Regions from separate parts of the Pseudarthrobacter sp. fls2-241-R2A-168 genome, predicted to be linked through region 2. Evidence: riboswitches for the same ligand, from Rfam matches in the RefSeq annotation. Region 2 holds a riboswitch; the other holds the start of a gene.

Region 1 (5,393 bases), on a different contig from region 2:
ACGCCGCGCCCGCATCGCCCGCGGCTCCGGCGTGCACGTGTCCGAGGTCAACGGCCTGCTGGAGCGTTTTGCACAGGCCCAGAAGATGATGAAGAAGATGGCCCAGGGCGGCATGCCGGGCATGCCCGGAATGCCAGGGCTTCCCGGTGCCGGCGGCGGCGCCCGGAAGAACGCGAAGAACGCGCCCAAGAAGAAGGCCAAATCCGGCAACCCGGCCAAGGCTGCCCAGGAGCGCAAGGACGCCGAGGCCCGGCGCGCCAACGCTGCCAAGGCCCTTCCCACCGGTGCCGCTTTCGGCCAGCAATCCGGCGACTTCGATCCCTCGCAGCTGAACCTGCCCAAGGGCTTCGACAAGTTCCTCGGCAAGTAGCCCGCCCGACTGACTGGCAGTTGACGCACTCAAATGCGCTTTTCAGTGCGTCAACTGCGAGTCACTTGGGATGGTTCCCGGGGGAAGTCAGTGCCGTGGAATAGGGTTGGGTCATGTTCAAGCAGAGGGTAGTGTTCGTGCACGGCGCCGGCAGCTTCGGCTCCGCGGCCTGGCCGCGCCAGCACGGGATGGCACTGTCCTACGACGCCTTGTTCCTCCGCCGCCACGGCTATGATCCGGTGGCCGAGCCCGTTGAATCTTCCTTCGAGGAGGATGCCAGGATCGTCCTGCGGTCGCTGGCCGACGACGGCCGGGGCGCCGCCGGCGGACATGTCGTGGCACATTCCCAGGGTGCTGTCGCCGCGATGATGGCCGCCGTCGAACGCCCTGATCTGGTCTTTTCCCTGACCCTGGTGGAACCGGCATGCCTGTCGCTCACCGCAGAACTCCCGGCCACCGCGGCGCACATCGGCCTGATGCAGCCCTTGTTCGATGCCCGTCACCAGATGAGCGACCAGGACTTCCAGCGCGAGTTCGTCCGTCGTGTCTACGCCACGGACCTGCAGCAGCCCGCCACGGCCGAGGAGAAGCGTTCCGCCAGGCGGCTGCGGCTGCAGGCCCCGGCCTGGGAAGCGCCGCTGCACATCGTCCCCGGCGTGCCCACCCTTGTCCTCACTGGGGGATGGGAACCGCTCTACGAGGAAATTGCCGGGTACCTGCGGGAGACCGGCGCCCTGCACCGCACTGCGGCGGGAGGGCACCGGCCCCACGACTCCGTGGAGGGGGACCGCATCCTACGGTCCTTTATCCGGGATGTGAGCAGGATCCAGTCACCTAGGGCGTCCTGACGCCCTGGCTTCCGGCGGGAACGCTCAGTTCCGGAAGGTAAACCTTGCCGCCGGCCGCCAGGAACTCCTCGCTCTTTCCGCGCATCCCTGCCGCGGCATCAGCCAGTGCCGCCTGCGCCGCCGCGGAACCGTACTCGTCCCGGATGTCCTGGCTGATCCGCATGGAGCAGAACTTGGGTCCGCACATGGAGCAGAAGTGCGCCGTCTTGGCCGGCTCGGCCGGCAGCGTCTCGTCATGGAACGCCTCGGCCGTCACCGGGTCGAGGGACAGCGCGAACTGGTCGCGCCAGCGGAACTCGAACCGTGCCTTGGACAGGGCGTCGTCGCGTTCGTGTGCGCCGGGGTGGCCCTTGGCGAGGTCCGCAGCGTGGGCAGCGATCTTGTAGGTGATCACCCCGGTTTTAACATCATCCTTGTTGGGCAGGCCCAGGTGTTCCTTCGGCGTGACGTAGCACAGCATGGCGGTGCCGTAGCGGGCGATCTCGGTGGCGCCGATGGCTGAGGTGATGTGGTCGTAGCCAGGCGCCACGTCGGTGACCAGCGGCCCCAGCGTGTAGAACGGGGCACCCTTGCACAGCTCCTGCTGGCGCTCCACGTTTTCGCGCACCAGGTGGAACGGAATGTGGCCGGGGCCTTCCACCATCACCTGCACGTCGTATTCCCATGCCCGCTGCGTGAGCTCAGCCAGCGTGTCCAGTTCGGCGAACTGCGCCGCATCGTTGGCGTCCGCCGTGGCCCCGGGCCGCAGTCCGTCACCCAAGGAGAAGGCGACGTCGTACCGGGCGAAGATTTCGCAGAGTTCGTCAAAGTGTGTGTAGAGGAAGTTCTCCTGGTGATGCGCCAGGCACCAGCCGGCCATGATCGAACCGCCGCGGGACACGATGCCCGTTACGCGGTTGGCCGTCAGGGGCACGTACCGGAGCAGAACCCCGGCGTGGATGGTCATGTAGTCCACACCCTGCTCGCATTGTTCGATCACGGTGTCGCGGAAAATTTCCCAGGTCAGGGCATTGGCTTCGCCGTTGACCTTCTCGAGTGCCTGGTAGATGGGAACGGTTCCGATCGGCACGGGGGAGTTGCGGATGATCCATTCCCTGGTGGTGTGGATGTCGTCGCCGGTGGACAGGTCCATCACGGTGTCCGCGCCCCACTGGGTGGCCCACTGCAGTTTGTCCACTTCCTCGGCGATGGAACTGGTGACGGCCGAGTTGCCGATGTTCGCGTTGATCTTCACCAGGAATGCCTTGCCGATGATCATCGGCTCGGATTCGGGGTGGTTGATGTTGTTGGGAATGATGGCCCGGCCGGCAGCAATTTCACTTCGGACCAGCTCGACGTCGCAGTTCTCCCGCAGGGCCACAAACCGCATCTCCGGGGTGACCACGCCCTGCCGGGCGTAGTGCATCTGGGTTACGGTCCTGCCGTCGACGGCGCGGCGGGGCACCGGCCGCGCGCCCTTCCACTCGGCGCTGGCCGCACCGCGGCGGACAGCCGAGCGTCCGTCGTCGAGCAGGTTCCGCCCGCGGCCGCCGTAAGCTTCCGTGTCCGCACGCGCTGCTATCCACTCAGCCCGGAATGGCGTGAGGCCGCGGACGGGATCACTGCCGGGCCCGGCGGTCCGGTAGACGCGGAACGGCCCGTTGGGCTGGCCGTTCGGTGAATCCGCCAGCTCGATTTCCGTGACCGGCACCCGTATCCCGGCCGCCGCGTCTTCGACAAACGCCAGGGAATGGGACTTCAGCGACTGCGTGACGGGTGGCTGGTCCTGGCCTTCGGACAGGCCGCCGGACTGAATTTGGGCAGGGTTGAGCTGTGCATTTGGTGTACTCAAGGAATACTCACTTCCTTCGCCGGCATTACCCGGACAGGTTCAACGGTCGCAGGCTGCGTCAGCCCGATCTCAGCCCCTGCAAGGGCACCCGTGTGGTCACCAAGAAGCTACCACAGCTGTTTCGGAAGGGCCGTGTCACATCCGGTGGTGCTAGCCTGTCCGGGCGGGAAAGCGAGGCAGATCCATGGCAGAGATCATCCAGTTCAACGGCGCCGTCCTGACCGGGCCGGACACCGAGGCACGCGGGCTGTGGTCCGTGGACGGCAGGCTGACCTTCCGGCGGCCGGCGGCGGAACCGGACAGGATCCTTGATGGCTGGGTGCTGCCGGGATTCGTTGACGCCCACTGCCATATCGGCCTGGGAACCGGTGGCGCCGTTGACGAAGCGACGGCGGGAGAGCAGGCAAGGACCGACCTGAATGCGGGCACGCTGCTGGTCAGGGACGCAGGTTCCCCCGCAGACACCCGCTTCCTCCAGGGCAGCCGCAACGGGCCGCTGCTGATCCGCGCCGGCAGGCATGTCGCCCGGACCCGCAGGTACCTCCGCGGCTTCGCCGAGGAAGTCGAGCCCGACGGCCTGGTGGAAGCCGTCCGGAAGCAGGCCCGCGACGGCGACGGCTGGGTCAAGCTCGTAGGGGACTGGATCGACCGCGGCGCCGGCGACCTGGCGCCGTCGTTCCCTGCCGCCGTCGTCAAGGACGCCGTCCAGGCCGTGCACGACGAAGGTGCCAGGATCACCGCGCACTGCTTCGCCGAAGAAACACTGGACCAGATGCTGGACGCGGACATTGACTGCATCGAACACGCCACCGGACTGTTGCCGCGGCACCTTCCGCGGTTCGTGGAGCAGGGTGTTGCCATGGTGCCCACCCTCATCAACATCGCCACTTTCCCTGACATAGCCGCGCAGGCGGAGCCCAAGTTCCCGCGGTATGCGGCCCATATGCGTGCCCTGTGGGAACGGCGGGCGGAGCGGGTGCTGGAGGCCTTCGACGCCGGAGTGAAGATCTACGCCGGAACGGATGCCGGCAGCGTCATCCGCCACGGTCGGATCGGTGATGAAATCCTGGCCCTCCACCATGCAGGCCTGCCTGTGGCCGCCGCCCTTGACGCCGCCTGCTGGGGCGCCCGGAAGTGGCTGGGTGTTGACGCGCTCGAGGAAGGTGCCCGGGCCGACGTCGTACTCTGCCGGGAGGATCCGCGGCAGGTTCCGGAAACGGTGCAGGAGTTGGCCCATGTGGTGCTGGGCGGGCGCGTCGTCCGCTGAGACACGGATAACCTGAAAACTGCTTGGAATAAATTGAAGCTTCAAGTAATTTTAATAGTGACAGGCCCACCAACCCGACGGGCCCCAGCACCGGGAGTTTTCAATGACTGCAGAAGCCGCCACCCAGGATCTTCTTCCTGCCGACCTCACTATGGGCACCGTGATGCTCAAGGTGGGCGACATGAAGGTCATGACCGACTACTACCAGCGTGCACTGGGGCTTGAAGTTGTGGCCGAGCAGGACGGCGGGCTGTACCTTGGCCGGCTCCAGAAGCCGCTGGTCCACCTTGCCCCCGCTCCGGGATTGAACCTCCCCGGCAGGGGGGAAGCCGGCCTTTTCCACACGGCCCTGCTGTTTGAGAACCAGGCCGACCTCGCAGCCACCATCGCCACTGCCGCCCGGTTCGAGCCGCGCTCCTTCGCCGGCAGTGCTGACCACCTCGTCAGCGAGGCCTTCTACTTCACCGATCCCGAAGGCAACGGCATTGAGCTCTACTGGGACCGCCCGCGGAGCAACTGGTCCTGGAACGGTACTGACGTGGTGATGGACAGCCTCGCCCTGCCGCCACAGCGCTACCTGGAGCAGCACCTCACCGAAGAATCCCTGCAGCGCCAGCGCGGAACAGTGGCCGGAGTCGGCCACGTCCACCTCCAGGTTGGCGACGTCCAGTCGGCCCGGGACTTCTACGTGGGCACCCTTGGCTTTGAAAAGACCGCCGGCTGGCACGGACAGGCACTCTTTGTCTCCGCCGGCGGGTACCACCACCACATGGCGATGAACGTCTGGAACAGCCGCGGGGCGGGGCCCCGCAAGGACACTCTTGGCCTGGGTGAAGTGCTCATCGAAGTTCCCTCGGGGGACGACGTCGGGGCGCTCGCTGACCGGCTGAAGGTCGCCGGGGTGCCCGCGCACCACACCGGTGCGGAACTGCGGTTCGAGGATCCCTGGCGCAACAACATCCGGGTCGCAGTCCGCTGAGCCCGCCTGCGAACCCCGTTGGGATGCCGCCTGCCGGAACGGGTGCGGGCGGCGGGGGCCGGGGCGGTGTACTAGGCTGATGCCGAACGGCCGGCGCG
Region 2 (5,393 bases):
CTGACAGCCTCAGCCGCCCCGACGTCGCGCGCCGTTACCTCTCCCCCGGCGTCATGGGAGGTGTAACGGAGGAACACCCTGTTGTACCGCCAGTCCAGGTCCGGGTGGTGGTTTTGTTCTTCGGCCAGGCGTCCGACGGCGGCAATCAGCTCAAGCGCCGCAGCCGACGTCGGCACTTTGTACACGGTGAGGAGGGCGCCGTTGTGGTAGCGCCAGTCGGGCAGGACGGCCAGGGCATCCTCGAGCCGCTCAGGTGAAAGAACGTCGTTGCCGGCCATGACTGCTCCTTTGTTCCGTTGCGCTGGCCGGCAGCCCGCTCGCTGGAAGGGCTACAGGAACTCGGCCCGGCCTTCCATGGCCGATGACGCCAGTGCATGTTCCCGGCGCGGTATCCTGCCGGCCGCTTTCGCCAGCCTACCGGCGATCACCGCGTGTTTGAAGGCCTCCCCCATGAGGGCAGGCTTCTGGGCGCGGGTCACCGCCGTGGCCAGCAGGACAGCGTCGCAGCCCAGCTCCATGGCCAGGGCCGCATCCGAGGCAGTGCCGATGCCCGCGTCCAGGACCACCGGAACCGAGGCCCGGGACACAATCAGTTCGATGTTGTGCGGGTTCAGGATACCCAGGCCGGTACCGATAGGTGATCCGAGCGGCATCACCGCAGTGGCCCCGAGGTTCTCGAGCCGGAGGGCAAGGACAGGATCGTCGTTGGTGTAGGCGAACACTTTGAAGCCCCGGTTGACCAGCTGTTCCGTGGCGTCCACCAGTTCGACGGCGTCCGGCAGGAGCGTCTGCTCGTCCGCGATGACTTCCAGTTTCACCCAGTCGGTTTCCAGTGCCTCGCGGGCCAGCTCGGCCGTGAGCACGGCGTCCCGGGCGGTGAAGCAGCCGGCGGTGTTGGGCAGCACCCGGATGCCGTGGTCCACGAGCAGCTGGAACAGAGAGCCTGTCTCCGCCGTCGAATAGCGGCGCATGGCCACCGTGGTCAGGCTTGTCCCGGAGGCGAGGAGCGCAGCGCCGAGGCCGTCCAGGCTGGGTGCGCCCCCCGTGCCCATGATGAGCCGGGATTCCAGTTCGACGCCCTCAATGACCAGCGGATCGTGGAGCGCGGCAGAGGTTGCAGCAGTGATGGTTTCGCTCATGGGTCAGCCTCCCTGCACAGCCGTGACGAGTTCGACCTCGTCGCCGTCCGCGAGCGCAGTGGCGAACCACTGGCTGCGCGGAACTACCTGGGCGTTGTGCGCCACGGCCACACCGAGCTTCTGCCCATCCGTGGCCTGCCCGTCTGCACCGAGGGGACGGCCGGTGACCTGGCTGACGAGTTGGGTGATGGAAGCACCATCCGGCACGGGGTGCGGGGTTCCGTTCAAGGTGATGTTCATACTGATTCCTTTGTGGGCGGTTGGTGGCTCAGGCGGCCGGTTGGGAAGCGGGTAGTCGCGGCGGGTGTGGCGTTGAAGCGGGCCGGGTTGAAGGGTGCCCAGCGGGGATCCTCGCGGCCGTCCAGGAGGTCCCGGCAGACGGCGGCTGCGGCCGGCGTCAGGTGGACGCCGTGGCGGAAGAACCCGGTGGCCACGATGAGGCCGGGGACGTGTCCGGCCTGTCCCGCAATGCCGTGCGTTGTGGGCACGCGCCCCAGCAGCGGGGCATTGTCCGGGGTTCCGGGCCGGGCGCGGGCGGTGCATTCCAGCAGTTCGAGTTCGGCGACGGCGGGAACCAGCACCTGCGCGTCGCGCAGGAGCTGGTAGACGCCACCGGCGGAAACGGCATGCGCAGTAGCCGGCGCGTCTTCGCGCTGGGTTGCCCCAATGACCACGGTGCCGTCCCGCCGGGGAACGATGTACACCGGAACGCCGTGGACCAGTCCGCGGACGGTGGAGGTCACTAACGGCTGCAGGTGCCGGGGCACGGCGAGCCGCAGGATGTCCCCATAGACGGGCCGCAGCCGAAGGTGCAGGCCTTCCGGGAGTGATTGAAGTTCTGCCGCGTGCAGCCCGTTCGCCACCACGGTCTCTGCGGCCAGGATGGTTCCCCCGCAGGCCAACTGCACGCCGGCAACGGCGCCGTCCTGCCACAGCAGCCCTCGTGCTTTGTCCGGCACCGAGTAGCCGTCGACGGCGCCTGCTACAGCTGTGCCATCGCCCCCGGTCCCGCTGTGGGCACCCTCGCCACTGGTCCTGTTCGCGTCACTGCCGCTGCCGTGTCCGCCGTGGCCGGCGAGCGCCTGGCGCAGGCAGTCCACCAGCAGCCGCGGATCCACCTGGTGATCGGCCGGGGTGTCCAGCGCGCAGGCGATCGCCGGGCTGAGCAGTGGCTCCCGTTGACGGGCTTCGCGGACGGTGAGCGGTTCCACGGTGAGGCCGTTGGCCTGCTGTACTCCGCGCAGGTCCATCAGTGCCCGGCGGTCAGCGGCGTCGGCACCCACGGCGAGGGTCGGCGTCGTGATGTATCCCGGATCAGCACCCGATGCTGCGCGGAGCCCGGCAATAAAAGCGGGCCAGCGCGTCGAACTATCCAGCATCAGCTCCAGAAGGCCCTCCTCCTGATAGTGCAGTTCGCTGACGGGGGCGAGCATTCCGGCGGCCGCCCGGCTGGCCCCGGAACCCGGTGCGTCGTCGATGAGCACCACGGAGCGCCCCGAGCGTTGCGCCTCCCAGGCGATGCCGTGGCCGATCACTCCGCCGCCAATGACGGCGACGTCAGCCCGGATGGTGCCGCCGGCGGGCGCGGCCTGTTGTTCCGTTGCGCCGCGGCCAGATAGTGCACCCATGTGTCTCCTTCCCTACGCCGGTACTAGCCGGATCAGGTCAAGCGGTCGGCTCTGACGCCCTCTCAGCCCGGCGCTTTGTGACAGCTGCCGCGGGCTCCCGCAGTACGAGGCAAGTGTAGAGGAACTAGGCTTGCCCCCATGAATGTGTCCCACACTCCTGCCGCCGGCACCGATGTCCTCAGCACCACTAAAATCAGCAACGGCCTCAGCTCCGCGCGCCTATACCTCTGCACGGATGCCCGCAAGGACCGCGGCGATTTCGGGCAGTTCGTGGATGCCGCTTTTGCCGGCGGCGTGGACATCATCCAGCTCCGGGACAAGACCATCGAGGCCGCAGAGGAGCTGGAACTCCTGGCCGTGCTGAAGGAAACCGCGGAGCGCCACGGCCGGCTGTGGGCTGTCAACGACAGGGCTGACATAGCAGTGCTGTCCGGCGCTCCGGTGTTCCACATCGGCCAGAAGGACCTTCCCCTCGCTGCCGCGCGCACCCTGCTCAACGGCAACGCAGCCATCGGACTGTCCAGCCATGCACCTGAGCAGGTGGACGCGGCTCTCTCGGCAGCGTCCGGACCCGCGGGGCTGGACTACTTCTGCGTGGGCCCCGTGTGGGCAACGCCCACCAAACCGGGGCGGGCCGCCGTCGGGCTTGAGCTGGTGAAGTACGCTGCCGCGGCGGCCAGTGCTGCGGGACAGGAAGGACAGCCCGACGCCGGTGTCCCCTGGTTTGCCATCGGCGGCATCGACCACGGCAACGTTGAGCAGGTAGTGGAAGCAGGCGCCCGCCGCATTGTGGTGGTCCGGGCCATCACGGAGGCGGACGATCCCTCGGCCGCCGCCGCATCGCTCCTCGCAGCCTTGGATGCCCCCGGTTCCTGAGGCTGTCCGGTCTCCGGCGATACGGTTCACTGACCATCCGGTCCGCTGACGCCCGCTACCCTGGTTTTACCGTGCGCCCTTCCCGGCCCGGATGCCTGCATTATCGCCGGAATTCGAGTTAGGCTGATTTTCGTGTCACACCATCGGCTGGCTCCCAACGTCCACGAGCACAACAACGCGCTCGAGGCGGCGCTCAGTGCGCTGCGGACCGAACTGGAGCTGCCTGGCGCCTACCCTGACGACGCCGTGGCGGATGCCAAAGCGGCCGTCGAATCCCTGCAGCTGCCCGCCTACGACCTCACCGCCGTCGAGTTCGTCACCATTGATCCCGCCTCCTCCACCGACCTGGACCAGGCACTGTTCATCGAGCCCGACGGCGACGGGTACCACGTGCTCTACGCCATCGCCGACGTGCCCGCATTCGTCACGCCCGGCGGACCGTTGGACGCGGAAACAAGGCGCCGCGGACAGACGTTCTACGCCCCCGACGGGCGGATCCCGCTGCATCCGGAAATCATCAGTGAACAGGCCGGCAGCCTCCTTCCGGACCAGGACTGCTCTGCATTCGTCTGGGATTTCCGCCTGGACAGTGCCGCGGAGGTCACGTCCGTCGCCGTCAGGCGGGCCCGTATCCGCAGCCGGGCCAAGCTCAGCTACAAGGGCACGCAGGCGGAACTGGACGCCGGAACGGCTCCGCCGGTGCTGAAGCTCCTTAAAGAGGTGGGGCTCAAGCGCGTGGAACTGGAGCGTGCCCGCGGCGGCGCCAGCCTGAACATGCCCGACCAGGAGATCGTCCAGCTGCCCGACGGCGGCTACCGGATCGCTGCTGCTCCCCAGCTGCCCGTGGAGGACTGGAACGCCCAGATCTCGCTGATGACCGGAATGGCAGCGGCCCGCCTCATGCTCACGGGAAAAGTGGGCATCCTGCGCACCATGCCATCGCCCGATGAGCGCTCGCTGAACCATTTCCGGCTGCAGACCGAAGCCCTGGGCAAGCCCTGGGACGGTGAAGTCAGCTACGGCGAGTACCTGCGGAGCCTGGACCCCACCGATCCCCGCCAACTGGCCATCATGCACTCCGCCGGGATGTTGTTCCGCGGCGCTGCCTACACGGCCTTTGACGGGTCCGTGCCCGAAGATGCCGTCCAGTCCGCCATCGGCGCCGCCTATGCGCACACCACTGCCCCGCTGCGCCGCCTGGTGGACCGCTTTGTCCTGGTCATCTGTGAGGCGTTGAGCAACGGCGGCAAGGTACCGGGCTGGGCACGGGATGCCCTGCCAACGTTGCCGGAAATCATGGCCGGATCCGACCAACTGGCGTCGCGGATGGAGAAAATGGCCCTGGACACTGTGGAGGCGGCCCTGCTGGTCAACCACGTGGGCCAGGAGTTCGACGCGATCGTCATTTCCGGTTCCAAGCCCCAAAAGGACAACGGGAAAAACGGCAACGGCAAGAACGGGAACGGCAACGGGAACGGCGGTTCGGGGACCATCCAGATCGCGGACCCCGCGGTTACGGCCCGCTGCGCCGGCGAGCTGGAGCCCGGAACAAAGGTCCGCGTGCGCCTGGTCTCCTCGGATATCGCCACCCGGGAAGTCCATTTCGAGCTGGTCCAATAGCAGCACTGGGGCGGTGTTGAAGGCCCAAAGCCGGTATTTGGGCTCCCTGCCGCTAGACTGAAGGAGTAGAAATGGATGCCCGGTCGTTGATTTCCTTGATTTGAAACCAACAAACCCGCCCCTACGCGAT

Evidence for each region. Region 2 has a riboswitch for thiamine pyrophosphate ahead of QRN11_RS13405 (FAD-dependent oxidoreductase). Riboswitches for the same ligand answer to the same signal wherever they lie in the genome.
Region 1: another riboswitch for thiamine pyrophosphate. It lies ahead of thiC (phosphomethylpyrimidine synthase ThiC); the one in region 2 lies ahead of QRN11_RS13405 (FAD-dependent oxidoreductase).

What each region holds. Positions count from the first base shown of each region.
Region 1 covers NZ_JARVSG010000028.1:18,377-23,769, reverse strand. The annotation lists gene ffh (signal recognition particle protein) at 1-370, shown strand, start outside; gene QRN11_RS15250 (alpha/beta fold hydrolase) at 484-1,218, shown strand; gene thiC (phosphomethylpyrimidine synthase ThiC) at 1,205-3,049, opposite strand; TPP riboswitch at 3,044-3,151, opposite strand; gene QRN11_RS15240 (amidohydrolase family protein) at 3,234-4,316, shown strand; gene QRN11_RS15235 (VOC family protein) at 4,420-5,295, shown strand.
Region 2 covers NZ_JARVSG010000019.1:108,034-113,426, reverse strand. The annotation lists gene QRN11_RS13420 (4a-hydroxytetrahydrobiopterin dehydratase) at 1-278, opposite strand, end outside; gene QRN11_RS13415 (thiazole synthase) at 330-1,139, opposite strand; gene thiS (sulfur carrier protein ThiS) at 1,143-1,379, opposite strand; gene QRN11_RS13405 (FAD-dependent oxidoreductase) at 1,376-2,767, opposite strand; TPP riboswitch at 2,760-2,878, opposite strand; gene thiE (thiamine phosphate synthase) at 2,906-3,643, shown strand; gene QRN11_RS13395 (RNB domain-containing ribonuclease) at 3,776-5,263, shown strand.